DNA from 3 places in the Enterobacter nematophilus genome. Region 3 is predicted to be linked to each of the others. Evidence: predicted binding sites of a transcription regulator. Region 3 holds the regulator's gene; each other region holds the start of a gene.
What was found. The regulator Fur, encoded in region 3, represses iron uptake genes when iron is present. The targets are predictions, from matches to a motif close to ATAATAATGAGAACNACTATCAA.
Positions count from the first base shown of each region.

Region 1: a site for Fur is predicted at 4,524-4,546, ahead of feoA (ferrous iron transporter A). Genes of this name have one in related genera too.
Region 2: a site for Fur is predicted at 5,398-5,420, ahead of sufA (Fe-S cluster assembly scaffold SufA). Genes of this name have one in related genera too.

Region 1 covers NZ_JAPKNE010000008.1:57,892-68,095, forward strand. Annotated here, with positions in the region: gene envZ (two-component system sensor histidine kinase EnvZ) at 1-451, opposite strand, end outside; gene ompR (osmolarity response regulator transcription factor OmpR) at 448-1,167, opposite strand; gene greB (transcription elongation factor GreB) at 1,397-1,870, shown strand; gene OSH03_RS18165 (Tex family protein) at 1,957-4,287, shown strand; gene feoA (ferrous iron transporter A) at 4,587-4,814, shown strand; gene feoB (Fe(2+) transporter permease subunit FeoB) at 4,845-7,163, shown strand; gene feoC ([Fe-S]-dependent transcriptional repressor FeoC) at 7,175-7,411, shown strand; gene OSH03_RS18185 (YdgH/BhsA/McbA-like domain containing protein) at 7,445-7,714, opposite strand; gene bioH (pimeloyl-ACP methyl ester esterase BioH) at 7,827-8,600, opposite strand; gene gntX (DNA utilization protein GntX) at 8,637-9,320, shown strand; gene nfuA (Fe-S biogenesis protein NfuA) at 9,382-9,957, shown strand.
Region 2 covers NZ_JAPKNE010000001.1:599,769-609,972, reverse strand. Annotated here, with positions in the region: gene fdhF (formate dehydrogenase subunit alpha) at 1-1,609, opposite strand, end outside; gene OSH03_RS02845 (biofilm/acid-resistance regulator YmgB/AriR) at 1,795-2,073, opposite strand; gene OSH03_RS02840 (hypothetical protein) at 2,103-2,423, opposite strand; gene ycgZ (regulatory protein YcgZ) at 2,428-2,667, opposite strand; gene OSH03_RS02830 (diguanylate phosphodiesterase) at 3,009-4,229, shown strand; gene OSH03_RS02825 (MerR family transcriptional regulator) at 4,418-5,146, shown strand; gene sufA (Fe-S cluster assembly scaffold SufA) at 5,460-5,828, shown strand; gene sufB (Fe-S cluster assembly protein SufB) at 5,837-7,327, shown strand; gene sufC (Fe-S cluster assembly ATPase SufC) at 7,337-8,083, shown strand; gene sufD (Fe-S cluster assembly protein SufD) at 8,058-9,329, shown strand; gene sufS (cysteine desulfurase SufS) at 9,326-10,204, shown strand, end outside.
Region 3 covers NZ_JAPKNE010000001.1:1,245,823-1,256,026, reverse strand. Annotated here, with positions in the region: gene nagE (N-acetylglucosamine-specific PTS transporter subunit IIBC) at 208-2,229, shown strand; gene glnS (glutamine--tRNA ligase) at 2,408-4,075, shown strand; gene chiP (chitoporin ChiP) at 4,523-5,920, shown strand; gene chiQ (ChiQ/YbfN family lipoprotein) at 5,968-6,294, shown strand; gene fur (ferric iron uptake transcriptional regulator) at 6,387-6,833, opposite strand; gene fldA (flavodoxin FldA) at 7,123-7,653, opposite strand; gene ybfE (LexA regulated protein) at 7,809-8,096, opposite strand; gene ybfF (esterase) at 8,225-8,998, opposite strand; gene seqA (replication initiation negative regulator SeqA) at 9,182-9,730, shown strand; gene pgm (phosphoglucomutase (alpha-D-glucose-1,6-bisphosphate-dependent)) at 9,755-10,204, shown strand, end outside.

The DNA.
Region 1 (10,204 bases), on a different contig from region 3:
CGGTCAGCGGAACGCGCACCCAGATGTTGGGTGACAGCCAGGTTTTCAGCCAGACGACGGGCGAGCTTTTGTTAACCTCAACGCGCACTTCCGTTGGGCCACCCAGCTGCTGCGCCATCTGCTGGCTGAGGAATTCATAATGCTGCGCCCAGCGCAGGCCTGCGTCTTCCGCCGCCTCATTCGAGTAGAGCGAAATGCCCAGTTCACGGTAGATTTCACGGCGAAATGCCGGGGGAACAACCAGCTGCGTACCGTCCTCCAGCTGCAGCTTATCGGTCATCAGCATACGCACTTCGTAGGCCAGGACCTTATTAAACTGCTGGAGGCTCGGCAGGATCGCAAAGTTCAGCACCACCAGGTAGGTCGTCACCAGGCTGACGAACAGCAGGGTGACGATCAGCAGCAGGGTGCGGGCAAATGAGCTTCGCGGCGAGAAGCGCATTCGCCTCATGCTTTAGAGCCGTCCGGGACAAATACGTAGCCCAGACCCCACACGGTCTGAATATAACGAGGATGCGCCGGATCTTCTTCCACCATGCGACGCAGGCGGGATATCTGCACGTCGATAGAGCGTTCCATTGCGGAGTATTCGCGACCGCGCGCCAGGTTCATCAGCTTATCGCGAGAAAGCGGCTCGCGCGGGTGGCTGACCAGCGCTTTCAGAACGGCAAACTCGCCGCTGGTGAGCGGCATTGGCTCATCTTCACGGAACATTTCGCGGGTGCCGAGGTTCAGCTTGAACTTGCCGAAGGCTATCACCGCTTCTTCCTGAGACGGCGCGCCCGGCAGCTCGTTCGCCTGACGTCGCAGCACGGCGCGAATACGCGCCAGCAGCTCGCGCGGGTTGAACGGTTTTGGAATGTAGTCATCCGCGCCGATTTCGAGGCCCACAATACGGTCAACCTCTTCACCCTTCGCGGTCACCATGATGATTGGCATCGGGTTGCTCTGGCTGCGCAGACGGCGGCAGATAGAAAGCCCGTCTTCACCCGGCAGCATCAGGTCGAGAACCATCAGGTGGAAAGATTCGCGGGTCAGCAGACGGTCCATCTGCTCAGCGTTCGCGACGCTACGAACCTGGAAGCCCTGCTCGGTCAGATAACGCTCAAGCAGCGCGCGCAGGCGCATGTCGTCATCCACGACCAGAATTTTGTAGTTCTCTTGCATTGTGTGTACTCCCAAAGGTTCGGATAGTCTTTGTAACAGCGTATTCTAAAAAAGTGCACGTATTCGACCAGTTAATTCTGGTATAAATTCTAGTCGAAATTGTTACAAAGCATATTTAACAGCAGCTTATCTGTTCATTTCATCACATAAATCATTATTAATCTTGTCTGTTACACTGTGCGCTACGTATTGTGCGCAAAGACAGTTAACCGGCATTAAAGGCTGCATCATGAAAACGCCCCTGATCACCCGCGAAGGGTACGAGAAGCTCAAAAAAGAGATGGATTACCTGTGGCGCGAAGAGCGTCCTGAGGTGACCAAAAAGGTGACCTGGGCGGCCAGCCTGGGCGATCGCAGCGAGAACGCGGACTACCAGTACAATAAAAAGCGGCTGCGCGAAATAGACCGCCGGGTACGCTACCTGACCAAATGTCTTGAGAATCTGAAAATTGTCGATTACTCCCCGCAGCAGGAGGGCAAAGTGTTCTTCGGCGCGTGGGTGGAGATTGAAAACGACGACGGTGACACCCTGCGTTTTCGCATTGTCGGCTACGATGAAATTTTTGGTCGTAAAGATTACATCTCCATCGACTCCCCGATGGCCCGCGCGCTGCTGAAAAAGGAAGTGGGTGACCTGGCCGTCGTTCAGACCCCAGCGGGTGAAGCCAGCTGGTACGTTAATGAGATCGTCTACGTAAAATAGTCCGAGAGCGCCCTCCCCGGCTGGCATTTTGCCGTGTCAGCCCGTATAACTATCCCCTGATTTTTGACCCACAAGATGATAAAGCCATGATGAAAGATTCGCTCTGCCGCATTATTGCGGGTGAACTTCAGGCCAGAGCCGAACAGGTAGAAGCTGCCGTTCGCCTGCTTGATGAAGGGAACACCGTGCCGTTTATTGCACGTTATCGTAAGGAAGTCACAGGCGGTCTGGATGACACGCAGCTGCGTAACCTGGAGACCCGTCTGGGCTATCTGCGCGAGCTGGAAGAACGTCGTCAGGCGATCCTTAAATCCATCGGCGAACAGGGCAAGCTGACCGGCGAACTGGAAAGCGCCATTAACGGCACCCTGAGCAAAACCGAACTCGAAGATCTCTATCTGCCGTACAAACCGAAGCGCCGCACCCGCGGGCAGATTGCGATTGAAGCGGGCCTTGAGCCGCTGGCAGACCTGCTGTGGAACGAGCCTTCTCACGACCCGGAAACCGAAGCGGCCAAATTTATCGACGCCGACAAAGGCGTCGCGGACACCAAGGCTGCTCTGGACGGCGCGCGCTACATTCTGATGGAACGCTTCGCGGAAGACGCCGCCCTGCTGGCCAAAGTGCGTGATTATCTGTGGAAGAACGCCCACATCGTCTCTACCGTCGTCGCGGGCAAAGAGGAAGAAGGCGCGAAGTTCCGCGACTACTTCGATCACCACGAACCGATTTCAACCACTCCTTCTCACCGCGCGCTGGCGATGTTCCGCGGGCGCAACGAAGGCGTGCTCCAGCTCTCCCTGAACGCCGACCCGCAGTTTGACGAGCCGCCCAAAGAGAGCCACTGCGAGCAGATTATCATCGACCATCTCGGCCTGCGCCTGAACAACGCCGCGGCGGACAGCTGGCGCAAAGGCGTGGTGAGCTGGACCTGGCGCATCAAGGTACTGATGCACCTGGAAACCGAGCTGATGGGCACCGTGCGCGAGCGCGCCGAAGATGAAGCGATCAACGTCTTCGCCCGTAACCTGCACGACCTGCTGATGGCTGCCCCTGCGGGCCTGCGCGCCACCATGGGTCTCGATCCGGGCCTGCGTACCGGCGTGAAGGTCGCTGTGGTTGACGGCACCGGCAAGCTGGTCGCCACCGACACCATTTACCCGCATACCGGGCAGGCAGCGAAAGCCGCCGTCGTGGTGGCGGCGCTGTGCGAGAAGTACAACGTGGAGCTAGTTGCCATCGGTAACGGCACCGCATCACGCGAAACCGAGCGTTTCTACCTCGACGTGCAGAAGCAGTTCCCGAAAGTGACGGCACAGAAAGTGATCGTCAGCGAAGCGGGCGCATCGGTCTACTCCGCCTCTGAGCTGGCGGCGCAGGAGTTCCCTGACCTGGACGTTTCCCTGCGCGGTGCGGTCTCCATCGCCCGTCGCCTGCAGGATCCGCTGGCCGAACTCGTGAAGATCGACCCGAAATCCATCGGCGTGGGCCAGTACCAGCACGACGTGAGCCAGACGCAGCTGGCGCGCAAGCTGGACGCGGTCGTGGAAGACTGCGTAAACGCCGTCGGCGTGGATCTGAACACCGCTTCCGTTCCCCTGCTGACCCGCGTGGCGGGCTTAACCCGCATGATGGCGCAAAACATCGTGGCCTGGCGCGATGAGAACGGCCAGTTCCAGAACCGTCAGCAGCTGCTGAAGGTAAGTCGCCTGGGGCCAAAAGCCTTTGAGCAGTGCGCGGGCTTCCTGCGCATTAACCACGGCGATAACCCGCTGGATGCCTCTACCGTTCACCCGGAGGCGTACCCGGTTGTTGAGCGCATCCTGGCCGCGACTCAGCAGGCGCTTAAAGACCTGATGGGCGACAGCAGCGCCCTGCGCAACCTGAAAGCGGTGGACTTCACCGACGACAAATTCGGCGTGCCTACCGTCACCGATATCATCAAAGAGCTGGAAAAACCGGGCCGCGATCCGCGTCCTGAGTTCAAAACGGCGACCTTTGCTGACGGCATCGAGACCATGAACGATCTCCTGCCGGGCATGGTGCTGGAAGGCGCGGTGACCAACGTCACCAACTTCGGCGCGTTTGTGGATATCGGCGTGCATCAGGACGGTCTGGTGCATATCTCTTCCCTTGCCGACAAGTTCGTTGAAGACCCGCACACCGTGGTCAAAGCGGGCGACATCGTGAAGGTGAAGGTGCTGGAAGTGGATCTGCAGCGCAAGCGTATCGCCCTGACCATGCGTCTGGACGAGCAGCCGGGCGACACCAACGCGCGCCGTGGCGGCAACGGCGGAGGCCGCGAGCAGCAGCGTCCGGCCGCGAAAGCCGCAAAACCGCGCGGGCGTGACGCCCAGCCTGCGGGCAACAGCGCGATGATGGACGCGCTGGCGGCGGCGATGGGTAAGAAACGCTGACCTCTCCCCTCACCCCGGCCCTCTCCCCAAAGGGGAGAGGGTTAGGGTGAGGGGAATAAAATCATCTCGAAATATATGAAACCGATTGCACACCCATATTTAAACCGCTATTTATCACTCCATTAACAAATACGCTTTTTATTCCTTCCCGGGTAATTCTGCAAATATTGAGCAAGGTCAATCAGACCGCAAATTAATACGATTAACAACATCCCGTCACATTTTTATTATTGCTGATAAAAACTATTCTCATTATCATCGCAGTGTAGATTATTTAACCTCTCGTGGAATCAGGCATTATGCAATTCACTCCAGACAGTGCATGGAAAATTACCGGTTTTACCCGCGAAATTAGCCCGGCCTATCGGCAGAAGCTGCTGTCACTAGGCATGCTGCCCGGCTCATCATTCCAGGTCGTGCGTGTAGCGCCGCTGGGCGATCCTGTTCATATCGAAACCCGGCGCGTGAATCTGGTTCTGCGCAAAAAAGACCTCGCATTAATTGAAGTTGAATCTTTATCCCGTTAACAAGCCAGCGGTTTCGGTGGGTCTAATACAATGAAAAAATTAACTATTGGCTTAATTGGCAATCCTAATTCCGGCAAGACAACCTTATTTAATCAGTTAACCGGCGCGCGCCAGCGCGTGGGAAATTGGGCAGGCGTAACGGTTGAACGTAAAGAAGGACAGTTCACGACAACGGACAATCAGGTCACCCTGGTTGACCTGCCCGGCACCTATTCCTTAACCACGATTTCATCCCAGACTTCGCTCGATGAGCAAATTGCCTGCCACTATATTCTTGGCGGCGACGCGGATCTGCTGATCAACGTGGTCGACGCCTCTAACCTCGAGCGAAACCTTTACCTGACGCTGCAGCTGCTGGAGCTGGGGATCCCCTGCATCGTGGCGCTCAACATGCTCGACATTGCAGAGAAACAAAAGCTGCGCATTGACGTCGATGCCCTCTCCGCGCGCCTGGGGTGCCCGGTGGTTCCGATGGTCTCGACCCGCGCTCGCGGTATCGACGCCCTGAAGCTGGCGATTGACCGCCACGCGGGAAACCGCGACGTTGAGCTGGTGCACTACGCCCAGCCGCTGCTGCGCGAAGCCGAACTGCTGGCGCAGGAGATGGACAAAAATATGCCTGCGAAACAGCGTCTCTGGCTCGGCCTGCAGATGCTGGAAGGGGATATCTACAGCCGCGCCTATGCCGGACATGCGGCGGATAAGCTGGACGTGGCCCTCGCCCGTCTCAGCGACGAGCTCGACGACCCGGCGCTGCACATCGCCGATGCGCGTTATCAGGCCATTGCGTCAATTTGCGACGTGGTCAGCAACGCGCTTACCGCAGAGCCCAGCCGCTTTACGGCGGCGGTGGATAAAATTGTGCTCAACCGCTTCCTCGGTTTACCCATCTTCCTGCTGGTGATGTACGTGATGTTCCTGCTCGCGATTAACATCGGTGGCGCGCTGCAGCCGATTTTTGACGCGGGTTCCGTCGCGGTCTTCGTACACGGTATTCAGTGGGTCGGTTACACCCTGCACTTCCCGGAATGGCTGACCATCTTCCTTGCCCAGGGGATCGGCGGCGGTATCAACACCGTTCTGCCGCTGGTGCCGCAGATCGGCATGATGTATCTGTTCCTCTCGTTCCTGGAAGATTCCGGCTACATGGCGCGCGCCGCCTTCGTGATGGACCGCCTGATGCAGGCGCTGGGCCTGCCGGGTAAATCCTTCGTCCCGCTGATCGTCGGCTTCGGCTGTAACGTGCCGTCGGTAATGGGCGCGCGTACCCTGGATGCACCGCGTGAACGTCTGATGACCATCATGATGGCGCCATTTATGTCCTGCGGCGCGCGTCTGGCAATCTTTGCCGTCTTCGCGGCGGCCTTCTTTGGCCAGCAGGGCGCGCTGGCGGTCTTCTCGCTGTACGTGCTGGGCATCGTGATGGCGATCCTGACCGGCTTAATGCTCAAGCACACCATCATGCGCGGTGAAGCGTCACCGTTTGTAATGGAGCTGCCGGTCTATCACGTCCCGCATCTGAAAAGCCTGGCGATCCAGACCTGGCAGCGCCTGAAAGGCTTCGTGCTGCGCGCCGGTAAGGTGATTGTTATTGTCAGTATTTTCCTGAGCGCGCTGAACAGCTTTACCCTCACCGGTCAGGCGGCAGATAACATCAACGACTCTGCCCTCGCCTCCGTCAGCCGCGTCATCACGCCGGTCTTCAAACCGATTGGCGTGCAGGAGGATAACTGGCAGGCAACCGTGGGCCTGTTCACCGGTGCGATGGCGAAAGAGGTGGTCGTCGGGACCCTGAACACGCTCTACACCGCAGAGAACATTCAGGAGCAGGAATTTAACCCGGCGGAGTTTCACCTCGGTGACGAACTGCTGGGTGCCCTTGAGGAAACCTGGCAGAGCCTGAAAGACACCTTCAGCCTGAGCGTGCTGGCGAACCCGATTGAGGCCAGCAAAGGCGACGGCGAAATGGCGACCGGAGCCATGGGCGTGATGGGCGAGAAGTTTGGCAGCGCGTCTGCGGCCTACAGCTACCTCATCTTCGTTCTGCTCTATATTCCGTGCATCTCGGTGATGGGGGCGATTGCCCGCGAGTCCAGCCGAGGCTGGATGGGCTTCTCCATCCTGTGGGGGCTGAATATCGCCTACTCGCTGGCGACGCTGTTTTATCAGACCGTTAACTTCAGCCAGCACCCGCGATACAGCCTGGTCAGCATCCTGGCGGTCGTGCTGTTTAACGTGATTGTGATTGGCCTGCTGCGCCGGGCGCGGAGCCGCGTTGATATCAACCTGCTGGCGACGCGTAAAACCCCAACCACCTGCTGCAACAGCCCGGCGGGCGACTGTCACTAAGGGGAAAACATATGGCATCGTTGATTCAGGTTCGTGACCTGCTGGCGCTTCAGGGGCGGATGGAGGCAAAACAGCTCAGCCTCAGCCTGCATACGCCGCAGCCGATGATCGATGCCATGCTGGAGCGCCTGGAAGCGATGGGTAAAGCCGTGCGGATTCAGGAAGAAGCGGAGGGTTGCCTCTCCGGCAGTTGTAAAAGCTGCCCGGAAGGAAAGGCCTGCCTCAGGGAGTGGTGGGCACTGCGCTAACAAAGCCGGGCATTGCTGCCCGGCTTTATCGTATTACTTATAGACGTCCGCGGTAGCGCGTACGTTTTTGGTCTGTTTTTCTGCGCTGGTGATGACGTAGTAGGTGCCGCCCAGCTCATCCGCTTTCTTCGACAGCTCTTTTTTTGCGTCCATCGGCGCGGTGGTGTCAGACGTAGAAATCTCACCAACTTTCGTCAGATTCATGCCGGCAACTTTATCTTTTTCCAGCTCTTTTGCCGCAAAAACGCCAAATGACAGTGACCCAATAACCAGAGAAGTGACAATACCTGTAACAAGTTTCATAGCCTGACTCTCCATAGGATTGTTGTTTTTGATTATCGTAGGCAGAACAACCGCAACGACATCTGGAGTATGGTTGCGGTGTGTAACTTTTTCCAGGCAGGATAGAAAATAATCAGTCTAAACGTTGACTTAACGCAACCAGCGCTGAACAAAATTCCGTCGGATGAGAGATAAACGGGGCATGCGCGGCTTTGGCAATCACCTGTGATTCGCTGTCCGGCCAGAGGGAATCCAGAAGCGGAACCACCTTGCGCGGCACCAGCCCGTCGAGGTAGCCATAGATGCGCAGGTGCGGCATGCTCAGCCCGGCCAGCGGCTCGCGCAGATCAACCGTTTTCAGGATCTCAAGACCGCCGTTAAGCACCTTAACGTCCGGCATCGGCAGGGAAAGTACCACCTGCTTCAGCGCTCTTGCATCCTGGCGCGCGGTTTCGGTGCCCATCGTCTGCAAGGCGAGGAATCGCTCGACGGTCCGCTGGAAATCGTCGCTCAGCTGCTGCTGGAAGCCTGCCAGCACGTCAGGTTTGATGCCGGGCCACGCCTCTTGCGCGCTAAAGCATGGCGACGAGGCCACGGTGACCAGCGCCCTAACGCGCTCGGGCCAGGAGAGCGCAATCTGGCTTGCCACCAGCCCGCCCAGGCTCCAGCCCAGCCAGATGGCATTTTGCGGCGCGGCGTCCGCAACCTGCTGTGCCATCTCATCAAGCGACATCGCGCCAAAGCCGCGGCTGCGACCGTAGCCCGGCAGATCGACCAGATGTAACGTAAATTGCGAGGCAAGTTCCTCACTTATGCAATGCCACACTTCCGCATTCAGGCCCCATCCGTGCAGCAGCACAAGATGGCAATTTCCTGTCCCTACGGTCTGCCACCACAGCGTCTTCATCAGTTACTGTTCTCTTTTTTCACATGGAGGTTGCACATGCTAACAGTGCCTGGCTTGTGCTGGCTATGCAAAATGCCGCTTGCCCTCAGCGCGTGGGGCGTCTGTTCCGTCTGCACGCGCTCGCTGGAAAGGCGTATCACAACCTGCCCGCAATGTGGTTTACCGGCGGCGAACCGCGATTTACCCTGCGGCCGCTGCCTGAAAAAATCCCCGCCGTGGAGCGCGCTGGTGGCCGTGGATGATTATGTTCCGCCGCTGAGCGGGCTTATTCACGCCCTGAAGTTTTCCGGCCAGAGTTCTCTGGCGCAGCCCCTTGCCCGCCTGCTTTTGCTGGCCGTTTTACAGGCGCGACGAACCCGCGCTCTGCCGAAAATCGACATGGTGGTGAATGTCCCCTTATACCGACGCCGGCACTGGCGGCGCGGCTATAATCAAAGCGACCTGCTCTGCCGCCCGCTCGCCCGGTGGCTGGGTTGTCGCTACGATGCCAGCGCGCTTACCCGCGTGCATGCCACCGCCATCCAGCACCAGCTCAACGCCCGGCTTCGCAAAAGAAACCTGAAAAACGCCTTTCGCCTTGAATTACCGGTCCACGGCCTCCATATCGCCATCGTGGATGACGTCGTCACCACAGGCAGTACCGTTGCTGAACTTTCCCGACTGCTTTTGCAAAGCGGCGCCGCGTCGGTTCAGGTATGGTGTCTGTGCCGTACCTTGTAGCCCTTCTTCAATGGGCGTATGATTATACCCAGGTAATTTAGTCAACTATTAGGCCAAAGCTATGATCCGTATTTCCGATTCTGCACAAGCGCACTTTGCCAAACTGCTGGCAAATCAGGAAGAAGGGACGCAGATCCGCGTGTTTGTGATCAATCCAGGCACTCCGAATGCAGAATGTGGTGTCTCTTATTGTCCTCCGGATGCTGTGGAAGCAACTGACACTGCCCTTAAATTTGAACAGCTCACCGCTTACGTCGATGAACTGAGCGCGCCGTATCTTGAAGATGCGGAGATCGACTTCGTCACCGACCAGCTGGGTTCTCAGCTGACTCTGAAAGCGCCAAACGCCAAAATGCGTAAAGTCTCTGACGATGCCCCGCTGATGGAGCGCGTTGAGTATCTGCTGCAGTCCCAGATCAACCCACAGCTGGCTGGCCACGGCGGTCGCGTTTCCCTGATGGAAATCACGGAAGACGGTCTGGCGATCCTGCAGTTCGGCGGCGGCTGTAACGGTTGCTCCATGGTCGACGTGACCCTGAAAGAAGGGATCGAGAAGCAGCTGCTGAACGAGTTCCCGGAACTGAAAGGCGTGCGCGATCTGACAGAGCACCAGCGCGGCGAGCACTCCTACTACTAATTCAGTCTCCGCCCGTATTGCCCGGTGGCGCTACGCGTACCGGGCCTGACTCCCTCGCCTTCCCATCTCGATATGTTGACCTGCGTCTCATAATTCAAATTTTGCCTCACTGGGTGATTCTCAACCACGATATGTTACCCGTATCATTCTCGTGGGCACTCAACACCCTTATAACAGCCGACTAAACTTAACTGTTTCGCTGGCATCAGTATGAGTGCCGTTAACCACTCTGTTCCCAGTTGGGACA
Region 2 (10,204 bases), 650 kb from region 3:
GATCGAGCGTCGGGCACGGCCACTGCACGTGGCCCATCTCGCCCATTTTTTCATACGTCACGCCGTAGAAGAGAGGGCACAGCTCGCGCATCTCGTCCCAGATCTGCTGGTTATCATCGTAGTGCATCGGGTAGCCCATCTCGGTGGCGAGCAGGCTGACGATCTCCCAGTCGCGCTTCACGTTGCCTTTGGCCTCAATGGCTTTGCCAAAACGCTGGAAACCCCGGTCGGCGCAGGTAAAGACGCCGCCGTGTTCGCCCCATGAGGTGGCAGGGAGCAGAACGTCCGCCGCTTCCGCCGTTTTGGTCATAAAGATGTCCTGAACCACCACGAAGTCAAGCGCCTCGAAACCGCTGCGGACCAGGCCGAGATCGGCTTCCGTCTGGAGCGGATCTTCCCCCATGATGTAATAGGCTTTAACCTTGCCTTCCAGCGCAAGGTGAGGCACTTCGGTAATGCGCGTCCCGACGCGATCGTCCATGTTATTCACGTCAATCCCCCAGGCGTCGGCGAACTTCTGCCTGACAGCCGGATCGGTCACATCCTGATAGCCGGGGAACATATTCGGCAGAACGCCCATATCGCAGGCGCCCTGAACATTGTTTTGCCCGCGCACGGGACCGACGCCGACGGCAGGGCGGCCGAGGTTGCCGGTCAGCAGCGCCAGGCTGGAAAGCCCTTTAACGACGTCGACGGCCTGGCCAAACTGGGTCACGCCCATACCCCACATAACGGTGGCGGAAGGGGCCGCCGCGAAGGTGCGCATTGCCTGACGAACGTCGCGGGAAGGGATGCCGGTGAGGTGTTCTACGCGCTCCGGGGCATACTCTTTGACCGTCTGCCGATAGGCCTCTAGCCCCTCCGTAAACCGCGCGACGTAGTTCTTGTCGTACAGCTCCTCTTCCAGCAGCACATAGCCAAAGGCGTTCACCAGCGCCATGTTGCTGCCGTTTTTCAACTGCAGGTGCTGATCGGCAATGCGCGCCGTTTCGATGCGGCGCGGGTCGCAGACGATGATTTTCGCACCGTTTTCACGGGCTTTTAGCACGCGCCGGGCGACGATAGGGTGGGAGTCTGCGCAGTTATAGCCAAATACCAGCAGGCATTTGGAGTGTTCAATATCGTTGATAGAGTTGCTCATCGCACCGTTGCCGAGGGTCTCCTGTAGCCCGGCGACGGAAGGACCGTGACAAACGCGCGCGCAGCAGTCGACGTTGTTGGTGTGCAGCACCGCGCGGGCAAATTTTTGCATCACGTAGTTGGTTTCATTCCCGGTTCCGCGCGACGACCCGGTGGTCATAATCGAGCGCGGGCCGAACTGGGCTTTAATGCTGCTGAGCTTCTGGGCGGTGTAGCGGATAGCCTCCTCCCAGGTCACGGGAGTGAATGCCTCTCCCTTGCGGTAGCGGATCATCGGCTGGGTCAGGCGTGGGGTGAGCAGGCGGGTATCGTTAAGGAAGTCCCAGCCGTAAAATCCTTTCAGGCATAGTGTGCCCTGGTTTGTGGCCCCCTCTGCCGCTTCGGCACGGATGATACGGTTATTCTCAACAACAAGGTTTAGTTTGCAGCCTGCACCACAGTAAGGGCAGACGCTGGCGATTTTTTTCATCAATAACAGACCTGTTAAGAAATGAAGCAAAATGACTGGTAACCCCAGTCCCGTAACAGGGAGTAAGCAGAAACCATGCCATTTTTATAGCGCTTATTTTACAGGGGGTTATGAAGAGAGGGGGATGTCATCGTCAGAATCTTCGTCAGTTCTGACGATGACATGAGTGCTGAATGGCAGGGCGTTTAAACGTCATCCATGGTGTAGCCCACAACGATTTCAAGCGTCTTACGAATAACATCCGCCTGAACAACGTCGCTGGTCGCTTCCAGCGTCTGAATGAGCCAGAGGATGATCGCTTTGTTAGAAATATGACCTTCAGAGGCCAGAACACAGCGTACTGCAGTAGAAAAAACAGCAGACTCTTCAGCAAAACGATCGCCTGCGTGACGGAAATATTCCGCCAGCGCGCTTTCTAAAAAAGCAGAATGGTATTCGGGTTGCAGCTGAATATTTTGTCTCATTTGGTCTCACCGTAGCTGTTAAAATGCAGTCAATGTATTTTTTTGGGATCGGACGGTTTTCCCTTTCCAAACAACGACACTACATTGCCTCTGTTATCATTGAGAGGTCCCTCTCTGCTCATTCGTCCTTGCGCGGTTCTGCGACGTTTTAATCCGAGGCTTTTTGATCCGATATCGGCAATCGCCTTCGCCAGTGTCTCCCGCCGCCGGGGATTCTTTTCATGTGCTTTCATATGCCGCAGACGCTGAACCAGAGCTTCAGTTGTAACGGGGCCACGCTCTCTCAACAGAGAAAGAACGGCTTCGCCTATCAACTGATCGGTCAGTTTGTCCGCGTCACTGCTGTTCATCACGTTATCGTTCGAAGAGCAGGCCAAGCAGCATGTGGTAATGCTGTTCCTCTTCTGGGCCCTCGGCCCTTTCAAGGCGACTTAACAGTTTGGTACAGAGCGATTTGCGATTGAGATTTCGCCCGTCGCTAAGGATCTCAACAACGACCTGACCCAGCGTTTCCTGTTGAGTAGGAAGCGTGGCTTTTTCGAAGTACTGTGCGATCGCTGCTGCGGAATCTGCGACGTAACCTTTCTGCTGCATGTTTCGCTCCTGTAAAATTTTGTAATCAGTAACGTTACATTTAAGGTATACACATTTTCTAAATCTGTACATGAAAAATGTACAGATTTTTAATAAAATCAGGATATATTTTATAAATAACATATTTATCAGTGAGTTATTTGTTGTTCACGGAACGGTAATGCTACAGAATATATTGTACAAATTGCATGGTCGCTGTTAAGTTGTACAACGCTTTTGAGCGTGCCATTAACGGCAGTAAATGATTGAGATGTAAATTATTTGTGAGGCAATTAATGTGCTATAAGAGAAGTCTCTCCACTTGTTTTTGTGGCCAAAACCCTTAACCCCCCAGGAATCGCATGCTTACAACCATCATTTACCGCAGTCATATCTGCGAGGACGTTCCAGTGAAAGCGCTGGAAGCTATGGTCGCTGCTGCAAATAGTAAAAACCGGCAAGCCAACGTCACGGGGATCTTGCTGTTTAACGGCACACATTTTTTTCAGTTGCTTGAGGGGCCAGTTGATCATGTATCTGCTATTTATGAGGAGATCTGTAACGACCCGCGCCACCACAACGTGGTAGAGCTGATGCGGGATCACGGGCCAGTTCGGCGTTTTGGCAAGGTGGGCATGGAGCTTTTTGATTTGCGCCAGTTCGACAGAAGCGAGGTGCTGCAACAGGTGCTGAACAAGGGAACCACACGCTATCAGCTGACCTACAACGACCGTCCGCTGCAGTTTTTCCGTACCTTTGTCGAGGCCACGGAAAAAGCTAACTATTTTGAACTGCCGCCTGCGGATTCCTGGGAGTTCGTTCGCGAAGAAACGCGGTTGTCAGCGCAACCCGAGGTGGTCGCGAAAGGAGCGGATTGCAGCTTTGCCTTCCAGCCGATAGTCGATCCGTTTATGCAGCGGGTCGTCTCCTGGGAGGCGCTTCTCCGCACGCCTGACGGCGGCGCACCGGAAGTTTACTTCGCCAATCTGCCGCGTGACGACGTGTATACCTCTGATTTGCACAGCAAGCAGGTGGCACTCTCAATGGCCAGCGCGCTCGGGTTACAGAACCAGACGTTATCTCTCAACCTGCTGCCTATGACGCTGGTTAACATTCCTAACGCCGTAGATTTCCTGCTCACCGCGATTGAAGCAAACGGTTTTGTCCCTGAGCAAATTGTGGTGGAGTTTACTGAAAGTGAAGCCATTTCCCGTTTTGACGAGTTCACGGATTCAGTCAGACAGCTAAAAAGTGCGGGCATCAGCGTGACGATCGACCACTTTGGTGCCGGTTTTGCGGGACTACAGCTACTGGCCCAATTCCAGCCCGACAGAATTAAGATTAATCGCGATCTCGTCGCGAACGTGCACAAAAGTGGCCCTCGACAGGCCATCATTCAGGCGATTATCAAATGCTGTGCCTCGCTTGAAATTCAGTTCTGCGCGGTCGGCGTGGAGAAGGCAGAAGAGTGGATGTGGCTGGAATCTGCGGGCATTTCCCAGTTCCAGGGCCATCTCTTTGCCAGCCCCCGGCATGGCGGAATTCCGGCGATTGCATGGCCGGAGAAAAAATTCGATTTCTGATAAAGCTGTACAGAATTCGGCAGACTTAGCTGTACGAGAAGCAAATTTTAGACAACAATGTATTAACAGGTGAAGGGAGAACGACCCCTTTCACCTGGGCAAATTGCGGTCTTAGTTATACAAATGGTTTGTACAATCTGATAAGGTTGGTGTAGTTAGGTATGGAAGTTCTGAGCGTGAGGGAGTTAATGGCCTATTACAGTATCGGCGAAGTGGCCGAACGATGCGGTATCAACCCCGTTACGCTGCGTGCCTGGCAGCGACGTTATGGATTGTTGAAGCCGCAGCGCAGCGAAGGGGGTCATCGTCAGTTTGACGATGAAGATATCCTGCGTATTGAAGAGATCAAGCGCCTGATGAAAAGCGGCGTTTCGGTCGGAAAAGTAAAAGCCTTGCTGGAAAACAAAGAAGTCCTGACTCAGGGCAACTGGGTTTCGTTCCAGGAAGAGATGATGACCGTTCTGCGTTATGCCAGCCCGGCAAAGCTGCGTGCCAAAATCGGCGAATTCCGCCGCAATCACGCCATGGATGCGCTGATTGATAACATCATTTCCCCCGTCCGTCAGCGAATGAATCAGGATCAAAATACGGTACGCCACATGGCGAGCATGCTTGACGGTATCCTGATTGAATTCGCGGTTCTAAGCCTGGCGGAGTCGCGCAAGAAAGCGGGTAAAGATGCGTTGCTTATCGGCTGGGAATGCGATGACCGTACCCATCTGTGGCTTGAAGCCGCGCGGCTGGCGCAGCAAGGCTGGCATATTGACGTACTGGCGGACCCGATTGATTCCCCGCGTCCTGAACTCTTCCCGGGGCAAAAAATCTTCGTCTGGACGGGAAAAACGCCAACACCGCGTCAGCAGGAACAGCTCGATCACTGGCGTGAGCAGGGTTTTACCGTTTCATTTCATCAATAATAATCAGAGGCCTTGAGGGCCTTTTTTTGTTTTAGTCACTTCCAGAACAAAAGCTATCTCAAAAATAGGCATTTCCGATGCATATTTTACTTTTCCTCTCTTCGCTATTTTCTCCGTTAGATAATCCATTAATTTTCAAAGCATTGAAGAATTAAATCCATCCCGCCCGCATCTTCTGACAGGGTCTATGCTTAATAAAAGTAGACAAAAAGGGCGGTTTAGCCGAATGCCCCTGCTGACAGAGGGTTGAAGTGATAATCGTTATCACTAACATGGTGTTATGCCCTGATGGCTAATCAGATGAGGTGGACCTATGGAACTGCATTCAGAAACCTTCAATCCTGCCGATTTTGCCTGGCGCGGATTAACGCTCACGCCTGCGGCGGCGGCGCATATCCACGCGCTGGTGGCGAAAAAGCCCGAGATCCTCGGCGTACGCTTAGGCGTAAAGCAGACCGGCTGCGCGGGCTTTGGCTACGTGCTGGATACCGTCACCGCACCGGAAAAAGATGACCTGGTGTTTGAAACTGACGGCGCAAGGCTGTACGTCGCGCTGCAGGCTATGCCGTTTATCGACGGAACCGAAGTGGATTACGTGCGGGAAGGTTTAAACCAGTTATTCAAATTTCATAACCCGAAAGCCCAGAACGAATGCGGCTGCGGCGAAAGCTTTGGGGTATAGGCGGTACTATGTCTCGTAATACTGAAGCAACGAGTGATGTAAACACCTGGAGCGGCGGACACCTCAACTATAAAGAGGGGTTCTTCACGCAGCTGCAGACCGACGAGCTGGCGAAAGGCATTAATGAAGATGTCGTGCGCGCCATTTCGGCCAAACGTAACGAGCCAGAGTGGATGCTCGAATTCCGCCTGAGCGCCTTCCGCGCCTGGCTGGAGATGGAAGAGCCGCACTGGCTGAAAGCCCACTACGACAAGCTGAACTATCAGGATTACAGCTATTACTCCGCGCCATCCTGCGGCAGCTGTGACGACACCTGCGCCTCGCAGCCCGGCGCGGTCCAGCAGACCGGCGCCGAGAACAGCTTCCTGAGCAAAGAGGTAGAAGAGGCGTTTAACCAGCTGGGCGTGCCCGTGCGCGAGGGGAAAGAGGTGGCGGTGGACGCCATTTTTGACTCCGTCTCGGTGGCGACCACCTACCGTGAAAAGCTGGCCGAGCAGGGGATCATTTTCTGTTCCTTTGGCGAAGCCATTCATGACCATCCCGAGCTGGTGAAGAAGTACATCGGCACCGTGGTACCGAGCAACGATAACTTCTTCGCCGCGCTGAATGCCGCGGTAGCCTCTGACGGCACTTTTATCTACGTGCCGAAAGGCGTGCGCTGCCCGATGGAGCTCTCCACCTATTTCCGCATCAACGCCGAAAAAACCGGCCAGTTTGAACGCACCATTCTGGTGGCGGACGAAGGCAGCTACGTCAGCTATATCGAAGGGTGTTCCGCACCGGTGCGCGACAGCTATCAGCTGCACGCGGCGGTGGTAGAGGTCATCATCCACAAAGACGCCGAGGTGAAATACTCCACGGTGCAGAACTGGTTCCCCGGCGACGGCAACACCGGCGGGATCCTGAACTTCGTCACCAAGCGCGCGCTGTGCGAAGGCGAAAACAGCAAAATGTCCTGGACGCAGTCGGAAACCGGCTCCGCCATCACCTGGAAATACCCGAGCTGTATTCTGCGCGGGGATAACTCCATCGGTGAGTTTTACTCGGTGGCGCTGACCAGCGGGCACCAGCAGGCCGATACCGGCACCAAGATGATCCACATCGGGAAAAACACCAAATCCACCATCATCTCGAAGGGGATCTCCGCCGGGCACAGCCAGAACAGCTATCGCGGGCTGGTGAAAATCATGCCGACGGCCACCAACGCGCGTAACTTCACCCAGTGTGATTCGATGCTGATCGGTGCCGACTGCGGGGCGCATACCTTCCCGTACGTGGAGTGTCGCAACAACACGGCTCAGCTTGAGCACGAGGCGACCACGTCGCGTATCGGGGAAGATCAGCTCTTCTACTGCCTGCAGCGCGGCATCAGCGAAGAAGATGCCATTTCGATGATTGTGAACGGCTTCTGTAAGGACGTGTTCTCTGAACTGCCGCTGGAATTCGCCGTTGAAGCACAAAAACTCCTCGCCATTAGTCTTGAACACAGCGTCGGTTAAGGAAAGCACATGTTAAGCATTAAAGATTTACAGGTTAGCGTGGAAGAGAAAGACATCCTGCGCGGTCTCAATTTTGACGTCAAGCCGGGTGAAGTTCACGCCATCATGGGGCCGAACGGCTCCGGGAAAAGTACGCTTTCAGCGACGCTGGCGGGACGCGAAGATTACGAAGTGACTGGCGGCTCGGTCGAATTCAACGGCAAAGATCTGCTGGAGATGTCGCCGGAAGACCGCGCGGGTGAGGGCATCTTTATGGCCTTCCAGTACCCGGTGGAAATTCCGGGCGTCAGCAACCAGTTCTTCCTCCAGACGGCGCTGAATGCGGTGCGCAAGTATCGCGGCCAGGAGGCGCTGGACCGCTTTGACTTCCAGGACCTGATGGAAGAGAAGATCAAGCTGCTCAAAATGCCGGAAGACCTGCTGACCCGCTCGGTCAACGTTGGCTTCTCCGGCGGTGAGAAAAAGCGTAACGACATCCTGCAGATGGCGGTGCTGGAGCCCGAGCTGTGCATTCTGGATGAGACGGACTCCGGTCTGGATATCGACGCCCTGAAGATTGTCGCCGACGGGGTGAACGCCCTGCGCGACGGCAAGCGTTCGTTCATTATCGTCACCCACTACCAGCGCATTCTGGACTACATCAAGCCGGACTACGTCCACGTGCTTTACCAGGGACGTATTGTGAAATCCGGTGATTTCACGCTGGTTAAACAACTGGAGGAGCAGGGCTATGGCTGGCTTACCGAACAGCAGTAATGCGCTCCAGCAGTGGCACAGGCTGTTTGAGGAGCAGGGGCATACGCGCTCCGAGCAGGCGCAGCAGCACCTGCAGCAGATGCTGCGTCTCGGCCTGCCGACGCGTAAGCATGAGAACTGGAAGTACACCCCGCTCGACGGCCTGATGAAAGGCGAGTTTGTGACGCGTCTGGCGGATCTCGCGCCTGCGCAGCGTGACGCGCTGGCCGTAAACGTGGATGCCGTGCGCCTGGTGTTTGTCGACGGTGCGTTCCGTCCCGAGCTGAGCGACGCGCTTCAGGGGAGCGGATTTGAGATTGAGATAAACGACGATCGCCAGTCCCTGAGCGCCCCGGTTCAGTCGGAAGTATTTCTCCACCTGACCGAGAGCCTGGCCCGCAGCGTGACGCATATCCGCGTGAAGCGTAACCAGCGCCCGGCAAAACCGCTGCTTCTGATGCACATCACGCAGGGCGTGGAGGGCGATGAGATCAACACCGCGCACTATCGCCACCACCTTGAGCTGGCGGAGGGGGCAGAGGCCACGGTGATTGAACACTACGTCAGCCTCAACGAAACCCGCCACTTTACCGGGTCGCGGCTGACGATGAACGTCGCCGCGAATGCGCAGCTTCACCACATTAAGCTGGCGTTTGAGAATCCGCAGAGCCACCATTTTGCCCATAACGATATCCTGCTGGGCCAGGATGCCGCGGCGTACAGCCATAGCTTTCTGCTCGGCGGCGCGGTGCTGCGCCACAACACCAGCACGCAGCTTAACGGTGAGAACACTACGCTGCGCATCAACAGCCTGGCGATGCCGGTCAAATCAGAAGTGTGCGACACGCGCACCTGGCTTGAGCACAACAAAGGCTACTGCAACAGCCGCCAGCTGCACAAAACCATCGTCAGCGATAAAGGGCGGGCGGTGTTTAACGGCCTGATTAACGTGGCCCAGCACGCCATCAAAACCGACGGGCAGATGACCAACAACAATCTGCTGCTGGGGCGCCTGGCGGAAGTTGACACCAAGCCGCAGCTGGAGATCTACGCCGACGACGTAAAATGCAGCCACGGCGCGACGGTCGGGCGGATCGACGATGAGCAAATGTTCTACCTGCGCTCGCGCGGCATCGACCGGCAGGCGGCGCAGAAAATGATCATCTACGCCTTTGCGGCGGAGCTTACGGAAGCGCTGCACGATGGCGTATTGAAGCAGCAGGTGCTGGCCCGCATTGGTCAGCGTCTGCCCGGAGGCGAAGCATGAGTTTTCCCGTAGAAAAAGTGCGGGCCGATTTCCCGGTTCTGACCCGTGAAGTGAACGGCCTGCCGCTGGCGTATCTCGACAGCGCGGCCAGCGCGCAGAAGCCGAATCAGGTGGTGGATGCGGAAGCCGAGTTTTACCGCCACGGCTACGCCGCCGTGCATCGCGGTATTCATACCCTGAGCGCCGAGGCGACCCAGCGCATGGAAAACGTGCGCACGCAAATTGCAGCCTTCCTCAATGCGCGCCTGCCGGAAGAGCTGGTGTTTGTGCGCGGCACCACCGAGGGGATTAATCTTGTCGCCAACAGCTGGGGCAACGCCCAGGTGCGCACGGGGGATAACATCATCATCACCCAGATGGAGCACCACGCCAATATTGTGCCATGGCAGATGCTCTGCGAGCGTGTCGGCGCGCAGCTGCGGGTCGTTCCGTTGAACGAAGACGGCACGCTGCAGCTTGAGCAGCTTGACGCCCTGCTGGACGACAGGACGCGGCTGGTGGCGGTCACCCAGGTCTCTAACGTGCTGGGCACCGAAAACCCGGTGGCAGAGATTATCGCAAAAGCCCATCAGGCCGGCGCGAAGGTGCTGATTGACGGCGCGCAGGCGGTGATGCACCACGCGGTGGACGTGCAGGCGCTGGACTGCGATTTCTACGTATTTTCCGGGCATAAGCTCTATGGGCCGACCGGGATCGGCGTGCTGTATGTGAAAGAGGACATCCTGCAGGCGATGCCGCCGTGGGAAGGGGGCGGATCGATGATCGCCACCGTCAGCCTAACGGAAGGGACGACCTACGCCCGAGCGCCGTGGCGTTTCGAGGCGGGCACCCCCAATACCGGCGGGATTATTGGCCTGGGGGCGGCGGTGTCTTAC
Region 3 (10,204 bases):
AAGTTTTGGCTGTTAGCCAGTGAAAGGGAGGGTGAATTACGATATTTGGTGACAAAAATCACAAAAAATGGGTGTTTAATTTGCGATACGAATTAATTTTTCACACACTCACAATGCCAGTGAATCATCAACTGTATTAATAGTTAGTGACACAATAAAAACACAGCAGAGAACGTGCCTGAAACGGGGTCTCATAGGGGGAAGAAAGTGAGTATTCTAGGTTATTTACAGAAGGTTGGCCGCGCGCTTATGGTGCCGGTCGCCACGCTGCCGGCGGCAGCGATATTAATGGGTGTCGGTTACTGGATTGACCCGGTAGGCTGGGGTGGAGACAACGCATTAGCGGCGTTCTTCATTAAATCCGGTTCCGCCATCATCGACAACATGTCCGTGCTGTTTGCCATTGGTGTGGCTTACGGTATGTCCAAAGATAAAGACGGTGCTGCGGCGCTGACCGGTTTCGTGGGCTTCCTGGTGCTGACCACGCTCTGTTCTCCGGCTGCGGTTTCTATGATCCAGAAGATCCCGGCGGACCAGGTTCCAGCCGCGTTCGGTAAGATCAGCAACCAGTTCGTGGGTATTCTCGTCGGTATTATCTCTGCGGAACTGTACAACCGCTTCAGCAGCGTTGAGCTGCCAAAAGCGCTGTCTTTCTTCAGCGGTCGCCGTCTGGTGCCAATCCTGACCTCATTTGTGATGATCTTCGTTGCGTTCATCCTGATGTACATCTGGCCGGTTATCTTCGACGGTCTGGTTAACTTCGGTGAACACATTCAGAAGCTGGGTTCCGTCGGTGCGGGCGTGTACGCGTTCTTCAACCGTCTGCTGATCCCGGTCGGTCTGCACCACGCGCTGAACTCCGTATTCTGGTTCGACGTTGCCGGCATTAACGATATTCCTAACTTCCTGGGTGGCGCACAGTCCATTGAAGCAGGTAAAGCGGTGGTAGGTATCACCGGTCGTTACCAGGCGGGCTTCTTCCCAATCATGATGTTCGGCCTGCCGGGTGCAGCGCTGGCTATCTACCACTGCGCGCGTCCTGAAAACAAAGCGAAAGTGCTGGGTATCATGATGGCAGGTGCGTTCGCTGCCTTCTTCACCGGTATCACCGAGCCGCTGGAATTCTCCTTCATGTTCGTTGCGCCGGTTCTGTATGTGATCCACGCTGTGCTGACCGGTATCTCCGTGTTCATCGCTGCAAGCATGCAGTGGATTGCCGGTTTCGGCTTCAGCGCCGGTCTGGTGGATATGGTGCTGTCGTCCCGTAACCCGCTGGCGACCCACTGGTGGATGCTGATCCCACAAGGTCTGGTGTTCTTCGTTATCTACTACGTGGTGTTCCGCTTCACCATCACCAAATTCAACCTGATGACCCCGGGTCGCGAGCTGGCTGTGGCCGGTAGCGAAGCGGATGGTCAGGATGTGAACGTGAGCGGCGGTCAGGAGCAGGACGTTTCTGGCCTGGCGCGTCAGTACATCGCCGCTGTGGGTGGTTCTGACAACCTGACCGGTATCGACGCCTGTATCACTCGTCTGCGTCTGAACGTGAAAGACTCCTCTCTGGTGAACGAAGCGCTGGCAAAACGTCTGGGTGCTTCTGGCGTTATCCGCCTGAACAAAACCAGCGTGCAGATTATCGTTGGCTTCGTGGCTGAGAAAATTGCCAACGCCATGAAAACCACCGGCCCGGTAGCCGCAGCAGAAGCTTCTGCCGCACCTGCCGCTGCGCCAGCGGCTGCAAAACCGCAGGCGGTGCCAAACGCGGTGACCATCGCTGCGCTGGTTTCTCCTGTCACCGGTGAAGTGGTTGCGCTTGAGCAGGTGCCTGACGAAGCGTTTGCCAGCAAAGCGGTCGGTGACGGCGTGGCGGTGAAACCAACGGACAAAACCGTTGTATCTCCTGCGGCCGGTACCATCGTGAAAATCTTCAACACCAACCACGCGTTCTGCCTCGAAACCGAAAAAGGCGCGGAGATCGTTGTCCATATGGGTATCGATACCGTTGCGCTGAACGGTCAGGGCTTTACTCGCCTGGTGGAAGAGGGTGCCGAAGTGGTGGCAGGTCAGCCGATTCTGGAAATGGATCTGGACTTCCTGAACGCCAACGCGCGCTCGATGATTAGCCCGGTCGTGTGCAGCAACATCGACGACTTCAGCGGTCTGGTTCTCCAGGCAAAAGATCAGGTGGTTGCGGGTCAAACACCACTGTACGAGATTAAAGGCAAGTAATCGCTCCTGAGTAGAGTCATGCCTTAAGCGGCGGGGGATATCCTCCGCCGCTTTTTTTGCAGCAAACGCCCCCATTATTTTCATCTGATACGTATTTTCCGTAACTAAGGGTTGTCACTACGACCAGCTTATAAGATCATACGCCGTTATACGTTGTTTACGCTTTGAGGAATCCACGATGAGTGAGGCAGAAGCCCGCCCGAGTAACTTTATTCGTCAGATCATCGATGAAGATCTGGCCAGTGGTAAGCACACCACGATACATACGCGTTTCCCGCCGGAGCCGAACGGCTACCTGCACATTGGTCACGCGAAATCGATCTGCCTGAACTTTGGCATTGCTCAAGATTACCAGGGGCAGTGCAACCTGCGTTTCGATGACACCAACCCAGTAAAAGAAGACATCGAATACGTTGAGTCCATTAAAAACGACGTGCAATGGCTGGGCTTCAACTGGTCTGGCGATATCTGCTACTCCTCTGACTATTTTGATCAGCTGTATGCCTACGCGGTGGAGCTGATCGGCAAAGGCCTGGCATACGTCGACGAACTGTCTGCTGACGAAATCCGCGAGTATCGCGGTACGCTGACCGCGCCGGGTAAAAATAGCCCGTTCCGCGACCGCAGCGTGGAAGAGAACCTGGCGCTGTTTGAAAAAATGCGTGCCGGTGGCTTCGAAGAAGGCAAAGCGTGCCTGCGTGCCAAAATCGACATGGCATCGCCGTTTATCGTGATGCGCGATCCGGTGCTGTACCGCATTAAGTTCGCAGAACACCACCAGACCGGCAACAAGTGGTGCATCTACCCGATGTACGACTTCACCCACTGCATCAGCGATGCGCTGGAAGGCATTACGCACTCGCTGTGTACGCTGGAGTTCCAGGACAACCGTCGTCTGTACGACTGGGTGCTGGATAACATCACCATTCCTGTGCACCCGCGTCAGTACGAGTTCTCTCGTCTGAACCTGGAATACACCGTGATGTCCAAGCGTAAGCTGAACCTGCTGGTGACCGACAAGCACGTTGAAGGCTGGGACGATCCGCGGATGCCAACCATCTCTGGTCTGCGCCGTCGTGGTTACACTGCCGCCTCTATTCGCGAGTTCTGCAAACGCATCGGCGTGACCAAGCAGGACAACACCATCGAAATGGCGTCTCTGGAATCCTGCATTCGTGAAGATCTCAACGAAAACGCCCCGCGTGCAATGGCCGTTATCGATCCGGTGAAGCTGGTTATCGAAAACTACCCGCAGGGTGGAAGCGAGCTGGTCTCCATGCCTAACCATCCGAACAAACCGGAAATGGGAAGCCGCGACGTGCCGTTCAGCGGTGAAATCTGGATCGACCGTGCTGACTTCCGTGAAGAAGCCAATAAGCAGTACAAGCGTCTGGTGTTGGGTAAAGAAGTTCGTCTGCGTAACGCCTACGTCATCAAAGCCGAGCGCGTAGAGAAAGATGCAGAAGGTAACATCACCACCATCTTCTGTTCGTACGACGCAGAGACGCTGAGCAAAGATCCGGCAGATGGCCGCAAGGTGAAAGGCGTGATCCATTGGGTGAGCGCTTCCCACGCGCTGCCGGTAGAAATTCGTCTGTACGATCGTCTGTTTAGCGTGCCTAACCCGGGTGCGGCTGAAGACTTCCTGGCGACGATCAACCCGGAATCTTTGGTGATCAAGCAGGGTTATGCGGAGCCATCGCTGAAAGCCGCTGAAGCGGGCAAAGCGTTCCAGTTCGAGCGTGAAGGTTACTTCTGCCTGGACAGCCGTTACAGCACGGCGGAAAAGCCGGTATTTAACCGTACCGTAGGTCTGCGTGATACCTGGACGAAGATCGGCGAATAATAACGCTGCACTGGTCAATGAGAAACAAACGCCGCTTATAGCGGCGTTTTTTTATTTAATGATCATGTCGTTAAAGTAGGCCCCAAATTAGACCAGCTAAAAATTTAGGTCAATGTGGTGCTACTTATTTTTCTAAAAAAAGTTTGTCTGTTATATGAAATGGCGAATAAAGGAAAATACGGCTTTTTTAATGATATCATTCGCAGAAATTGCCTGTTTTACCCCCGCCATACCTCGCTTCCGGTTAAATGTTACAAAGCACTACCAATTATGTGCACTTCGTCATAATCCTGACTTTTGCCCACCGAAAAGCATTGATAATTCGCGTCGCGAAAAATAACCTAAAGACGGTAGTTAATTCGAGGGTATTTATAACTACCCCTGACCTTTTGGTCTTTTCTATTTTCGCCGTTTAAGGCGCTTTAATTCGTCAAAGAGGAATAATCTATGCGTACGTTCAGTGGCAAACGTAGTGCGCTGGCGCTGGCTATTGCCGGTGTGACAGCAATGTCGGGCCTGGTGGTGACACCAGAGGCGAAAGCAGCAGGTTTCATCGAAGATTCTACCCTCACTGGCGGTATTTATTACTGGCAGCGTGAACGTGACCGTAAAGATGTCACAGAAGATAAATACAAAACCAACCTCTCTCACTCCACATGGAACGCCAACCTGGACTTCCAGTCAGGCTACGCCGCCGATATGTTCGGCCTGGATATTGCCGCATTCACCGCAATTGAAATGGCGGAAAACGGCGACAGCGGCCACCCGAACGAAATTGCCTTCTCCTCCAGCAATAAAGCCTATGACGAAGACTGGTCCGGAGATAAAAGCGGTATCAGCCTTTATAAGGCCGCAGCGAAATTTAAATACGGCCCGGTGTGGGCGCGCGGGGGGTATATTCAGCCAACCGGTCAGACGCTGTTAGCGCCGCACTGGAGCTTTATGCCTGGTACCTATCAGGGGGCAGAAGCCGGGGCTAACTTTGACTACGGTGATGCAGGTGCGTTGAGCTTCTCCTATATGTGGACCAACGAGTACAAAGCGCCGTGGCACATTGAGATGGACAAGTTCTACCAGAACGATAAGAAAACCAAAGTCGATTACCTCCACTCCCTGGGCGCGAAGTACGACTTTAAAAACGATCTGGTTCTGGAAGCCGCGTTTGGTCAGGCGGAAGGCTATATCGATCAGTATTTTGCTAAAGCCAGCTACAAATTTGATATCGCCGGTAGCCCGCTGAGCACCAGCTACCAGTTCTACGGTACGCGCGATAAGGTCAGCGATGGCAGCGTAAATGACATTTATAACGGCACCGCGTGGCTGCAGGCGCTGACCTTCGGCTACAAAGTAGGCCAGGTTGATTTGCGTCTGGAAGGAACGTGGGTGAAGGCGGAAGGGCAGCAGGGCTACTTCCTGCAGCGTATGACGCCGACCTATGCCTCATCCAACGGTCGTCTGGATATCTGGTGGGATAACCGCTCCGACTTCAACGCCGACGGCGAGAAAGCGGTCTTCTTCGGTGCCATGTATGACCTGAAAAACTGGAACCTGCCGGGCTGGGCGGTGGGCGCTTCTTACGCTTATGCCTGGGATGCAAAACCTGCTGATATGGCGACGCCGGATGCGTACTACGATCCAAACTATCGCCTGAAGGAGTCCTCCTACAGCCTGGATGCTATCTACACCCTGCAGGATGGCCGCGCGAAGGGCACGATGTTCAAGCTGCACTTCACCCAGTATGACAACCACTCCGATATCCCAAGCTATGCGGGCGGTTACGGCAACATCTTCCAGGATGAACGTGACGTCAAATTCATGGTTATCGCCCCATTCACCATCTTCTGATGAGCACACCGGCGGGCTGAGTCCCGCCGGTCTGGAGACTGCACATGATGAAAAAAATCGTAATCGTCGCGCTGATGGCATCAGGGCTGGTGGCGTGTGTTCAGACTCAGGCGCCGAAAGAGGACACACGTCTGAAGGAAGCGTATAGCGCCTGTATTAATACCGCGGAAGGTTCGCCTGAGAAAATTGAAGCCTGCCAGAGCGTGCTAAATGTGCTGAAGAAAGATAAAGCGCATGAGGCGTTCGCAACGCAGGAGAATGTTCGCGTGATGGATTATCAGGCCTGTATCCAGGCGCGTAAAACCGGTAACGATCAGGAAGTGGCGAAGCGTTGCGATAAGATCTGGGACGAGATACGCAATAACAACAAATAAGCTGCTTTAAGCCCGGTGGCACTTTGCTTACCGGGCTTTTTTAATGCAAAAAAAAGCCAACCTTGCGGCTGGCTCAGAGTATGAACGCTAACTTATTTTGTGTCGTGAGCGTGTTCATTCTCGCGGCAATCACCTTCAGCGCAGTGACCGTAAAGGTACAGGCTGTGGTTGGTCAGGCGAATGCCATGACGAGCTGCGATTTCACGCTGACGCGCTTCGATGGAATCATCGCTAAATTCAATGACCTTGCCGCAGTCGAGGCAGATCAGGTGATCGTGGTGATGCTGCTGGGTCAGTTCGAATACAGATTTACCGCCTTCGAAATTATGACGGGTAACAATGCCCGCGTCATCAAACTGGTTCAGCACGCGATATACGGTGGCCAGCCCAATCTCTTCACCCATGTCGATAAGACGTTTATAAAGGTCTTCCGCACTGACATGGTGATTGTCTGGACCCTGAAGCACTTCCAGGATTTTTAACCGAGGAAGCGTTACTTTCAGGCCAGCCTTCTTTAATGCGGTATTGTTGTCAGTCATGCGGAATCTGTCCTGTTGCTAAACGATTCACTTCTATAGGAAGTGACAGAAAATGCACCCGGGATAATGCGTCTCATTATAGAACTGCCATGCCTAAATGAAAACTGCAAGTCTCAGGCAAAGTATGCTTATAAAAACGTGGTATCACCAACAAACTTGCTCAATGGAAACCACATTTTGCCAGGGAGACATTGTACAGGTCTGTGCGAAAAAGTTAAAAGTTTGTAGCAATTAATTTAATCGGTTTTACCTGGAAAACGGGCGCAACCTGCGTTGCGCCGTATAAAAATCAGGCGTTGAGAATAGCGTCCAGGTGCAGTTCTTCGCGGATCTGCTTAACCCACTTCTCTACGCGCTCTGCCGTCAGTTCTGGCTGACGGTCTTCGTCAATGGCAAGTCCGACAAAATGATCGTCATCGGCCAGGCCTTTAGAGGCTTCGAAGTGATAACCGGCAGTCGGCCAGTGGCCAACAATAACCGCGCCATTAGGCTCAATGATGTCGCGAATCGTCCCCAGCGCATCACAGAAGTACTCGGCATAGTCTTCCTGATCGCCACAGCCAAACAGTGCGACCAGCTTGCCGTTGAAGTCCACCTCTTCCAGCGTCGGGAAGAAATCGTCCCAGTCGCACTGGGCTTCACCGTAGTACCAGGTTGGAATACCCAGCAGCAGAATGTCATAGCCCTCGAGATCTTCTTTGCTGCTCTTGGCGATGTCATGCACATCAGCAACGTCTTTACCGAGCTGTTTCTGAATGTTTTTTGCGATATTTTCGGTATTGCCGGTATCACTGCCGAAGAAAATGCCGATGATTGCCATGAGTAAAATAACCTCTTGAAACTTAATGGTATGGTGGCGCAATTCGGCCACGGATAAGGGCAATAATAGCAGAACTGGCAACCCTGCGGAAACCGCTATCGCGCAGGACTGCACTCTGTGCTACATGAAAAGGGCGATAAAGGGGTTTTTCAGACTTATGCCTGGCTGCGTAGCGTCTCAAGCTGGGCGATGAGCATCTCTTCAATAAGCTCGCTGCGGCTGATATGACGCGCCTCTGCCAGTTCGTTAAGCGCATCGACAGCGTCGGCGTTGAGCTTCAGTTCGACACGCTTAAGCCCACGATTTTTATCGCGTTTAAGCTGATTGCGTTTATTGATACGCAGCTGTTCATCGCGCGAAAGCGGATTCGTTTTCGGTCGTCCCGGTCGACGCTCATTCGCGAACAGATCTAGTGTCGTACGGTCCGTTTGTTCTTTGGCCATGATTATGAGACTTCGGGGGAAACACGCCGCCCTGCTAAAGCCCGGGCGATAAGCGCGCCATCATACATCACCAAAAACGGCACGCCAACGACTGGAAGCCCGCAGCCTTCCAGTCGCTCTCTTTTTAATCAATTTGCAGTATCAGCGAGGTAGCGGCGGATTGCGCGCAGTACAGCATCCGGTTTTTCCGCATGCACCCAGTGCCCGGCACCGGCAATCACGTGGGCGCGGGCCTGCGGGAATTGTGTAAGCAGCGTGTCGCGGTACGCGTCGGTAATATAAGGAGAGTTACCGCCGCGAATAAAGAGGGTGGGGTGCGGCCAGGCGGGGACGGTTTCCCAGCCCACGATGTTGTTGTACTGGTCCCACAGCACCGGCACGTTAAAACGCCATTGCCCGTCAACAAACGATTTCAAAAGGAACTGCACCACGCCTTCTTCATCAAGATGCTCACGCATAACCGCTGCCGCCTGCTGACGTGTGGAAACGCCAGCTTCGGTTACCGCATTGATCGCCGCGAAAATCTCATCGTGACGGCGAACGTCGTAGTTCACGGGCGCAACGTCAATCACGACAAGCCCGGAAATTCGCTCTGGTGCCAGCGCGGTGAGCGCCATAACCGCTTTACCGCCCATTGAATGCCCTATGAGGGTCACCTTTTGCAGGTTGTGCGCGTCCAGCGTATCCAGCAGATCCTGCGCCATTGCCGAATAGGTCATTTCGTCTGAGCGGCCGGAAAGCCCGTGGTTGCGCATATCGACCTGCAAAATATCGCGATCGGTAACCAAATCGCGGGCCAGCACGCCGAGGTTATCCAGGCTGCCAAAAAGCCCATGAACCAGCACGATGGGGGAATTATTGTTCGGCGATTGTGCAGTTTGCGCTCGGGTATTCAATTTCATGGCAAAGTTCTTTTTTTACGTATGTCAGGTTAGGGTATCATGTTGACCATTCTGCCGCCCGGCTGCAAGGTTCCAGTTTAATCTGACTTTTGCCGCCAACCTGGTTTGACGCTATCCGCTGTTGGGATTTGACCTTATAATCCCAATGACTTGTATTCAGATAAGATATCGCACTGGATTAAGATGAAAACAATCGAAGTTGATGACGAACTCTATCAGTATATTGCCAGCCAGACGCGGCATATCGGGGAGAGCGCGTCCGACATTTTACGGCGCATGCTTAAAATTTCCGCCGCTTCACAGCCTGCCACCCCAGTTACCAAAGATGTCGTGTCTCAGCCGAGCGTTGCTGCACAAGCAAAACCTGCCGTGACGCCGGTAAAAGATAAAGTGCGCGCGATGCGCGAGCTGCTGCTGTCCGACGAATATGCGGAGCAGAAAAAGGCGGTCAACCGTTTTATGCTGGTGCTGTCTACACTTTACTCTCTGGATAACAAAGCGTTTGCTGAAGCGACCGAGTCGCTGCACGGCCGTACCCGCGTCTATTTCGCGGGTGACGAGCAGACGCTGCTGCAAAATGGCAATCAAACCAAACCTAAACATGTCCCTGGCACCCCGTACTGGGTGATCACCAATACCAATACGGGCCGCAAGTGCAGCATGATTGAACACATCATGCAGTCCATGCAGTTCCCGGCGGAATTGATTGAAAAGGTTTGCGGTACAATTTAACCCTTGCATCATAAGGACCCGGTAATGGCAAATCACAGCCGTGCAGGCCAACCTGCACAACAAAGCGATTTGATTAACGTCGCTCAGCTGACCGCGCAGTATTACGTGCTGAAACCGGTCGTGGGCAACGCAGAACACGCAGTGAAGTTTGGTACATCTGGTCACCGCGGCAGCGCGGCGCGCCACAGCTTTAACGAACCGCACATTCTGGCCATTGCTCAGGCCATTGCGGAAGAGCGCGCTAAAAACGGCGTTACCGGTCCGTGCTACGTGGGCAAAGATACCCATGCGCTGTCTGAACCGGCGTTCATTTCCGTGCTGGAAGTGCTGGCGGCGAACGGTGTGGACGTGATTGTTCAGGAGAACAATGGGTTTACTCCAACACCGGCGGTATCAAACGCGATCCTTGTGCACAACAAAAAAGGTGGCGCGCAGGCTGACGGTATCGTCATTACGCCATCCCACAACCCGCCG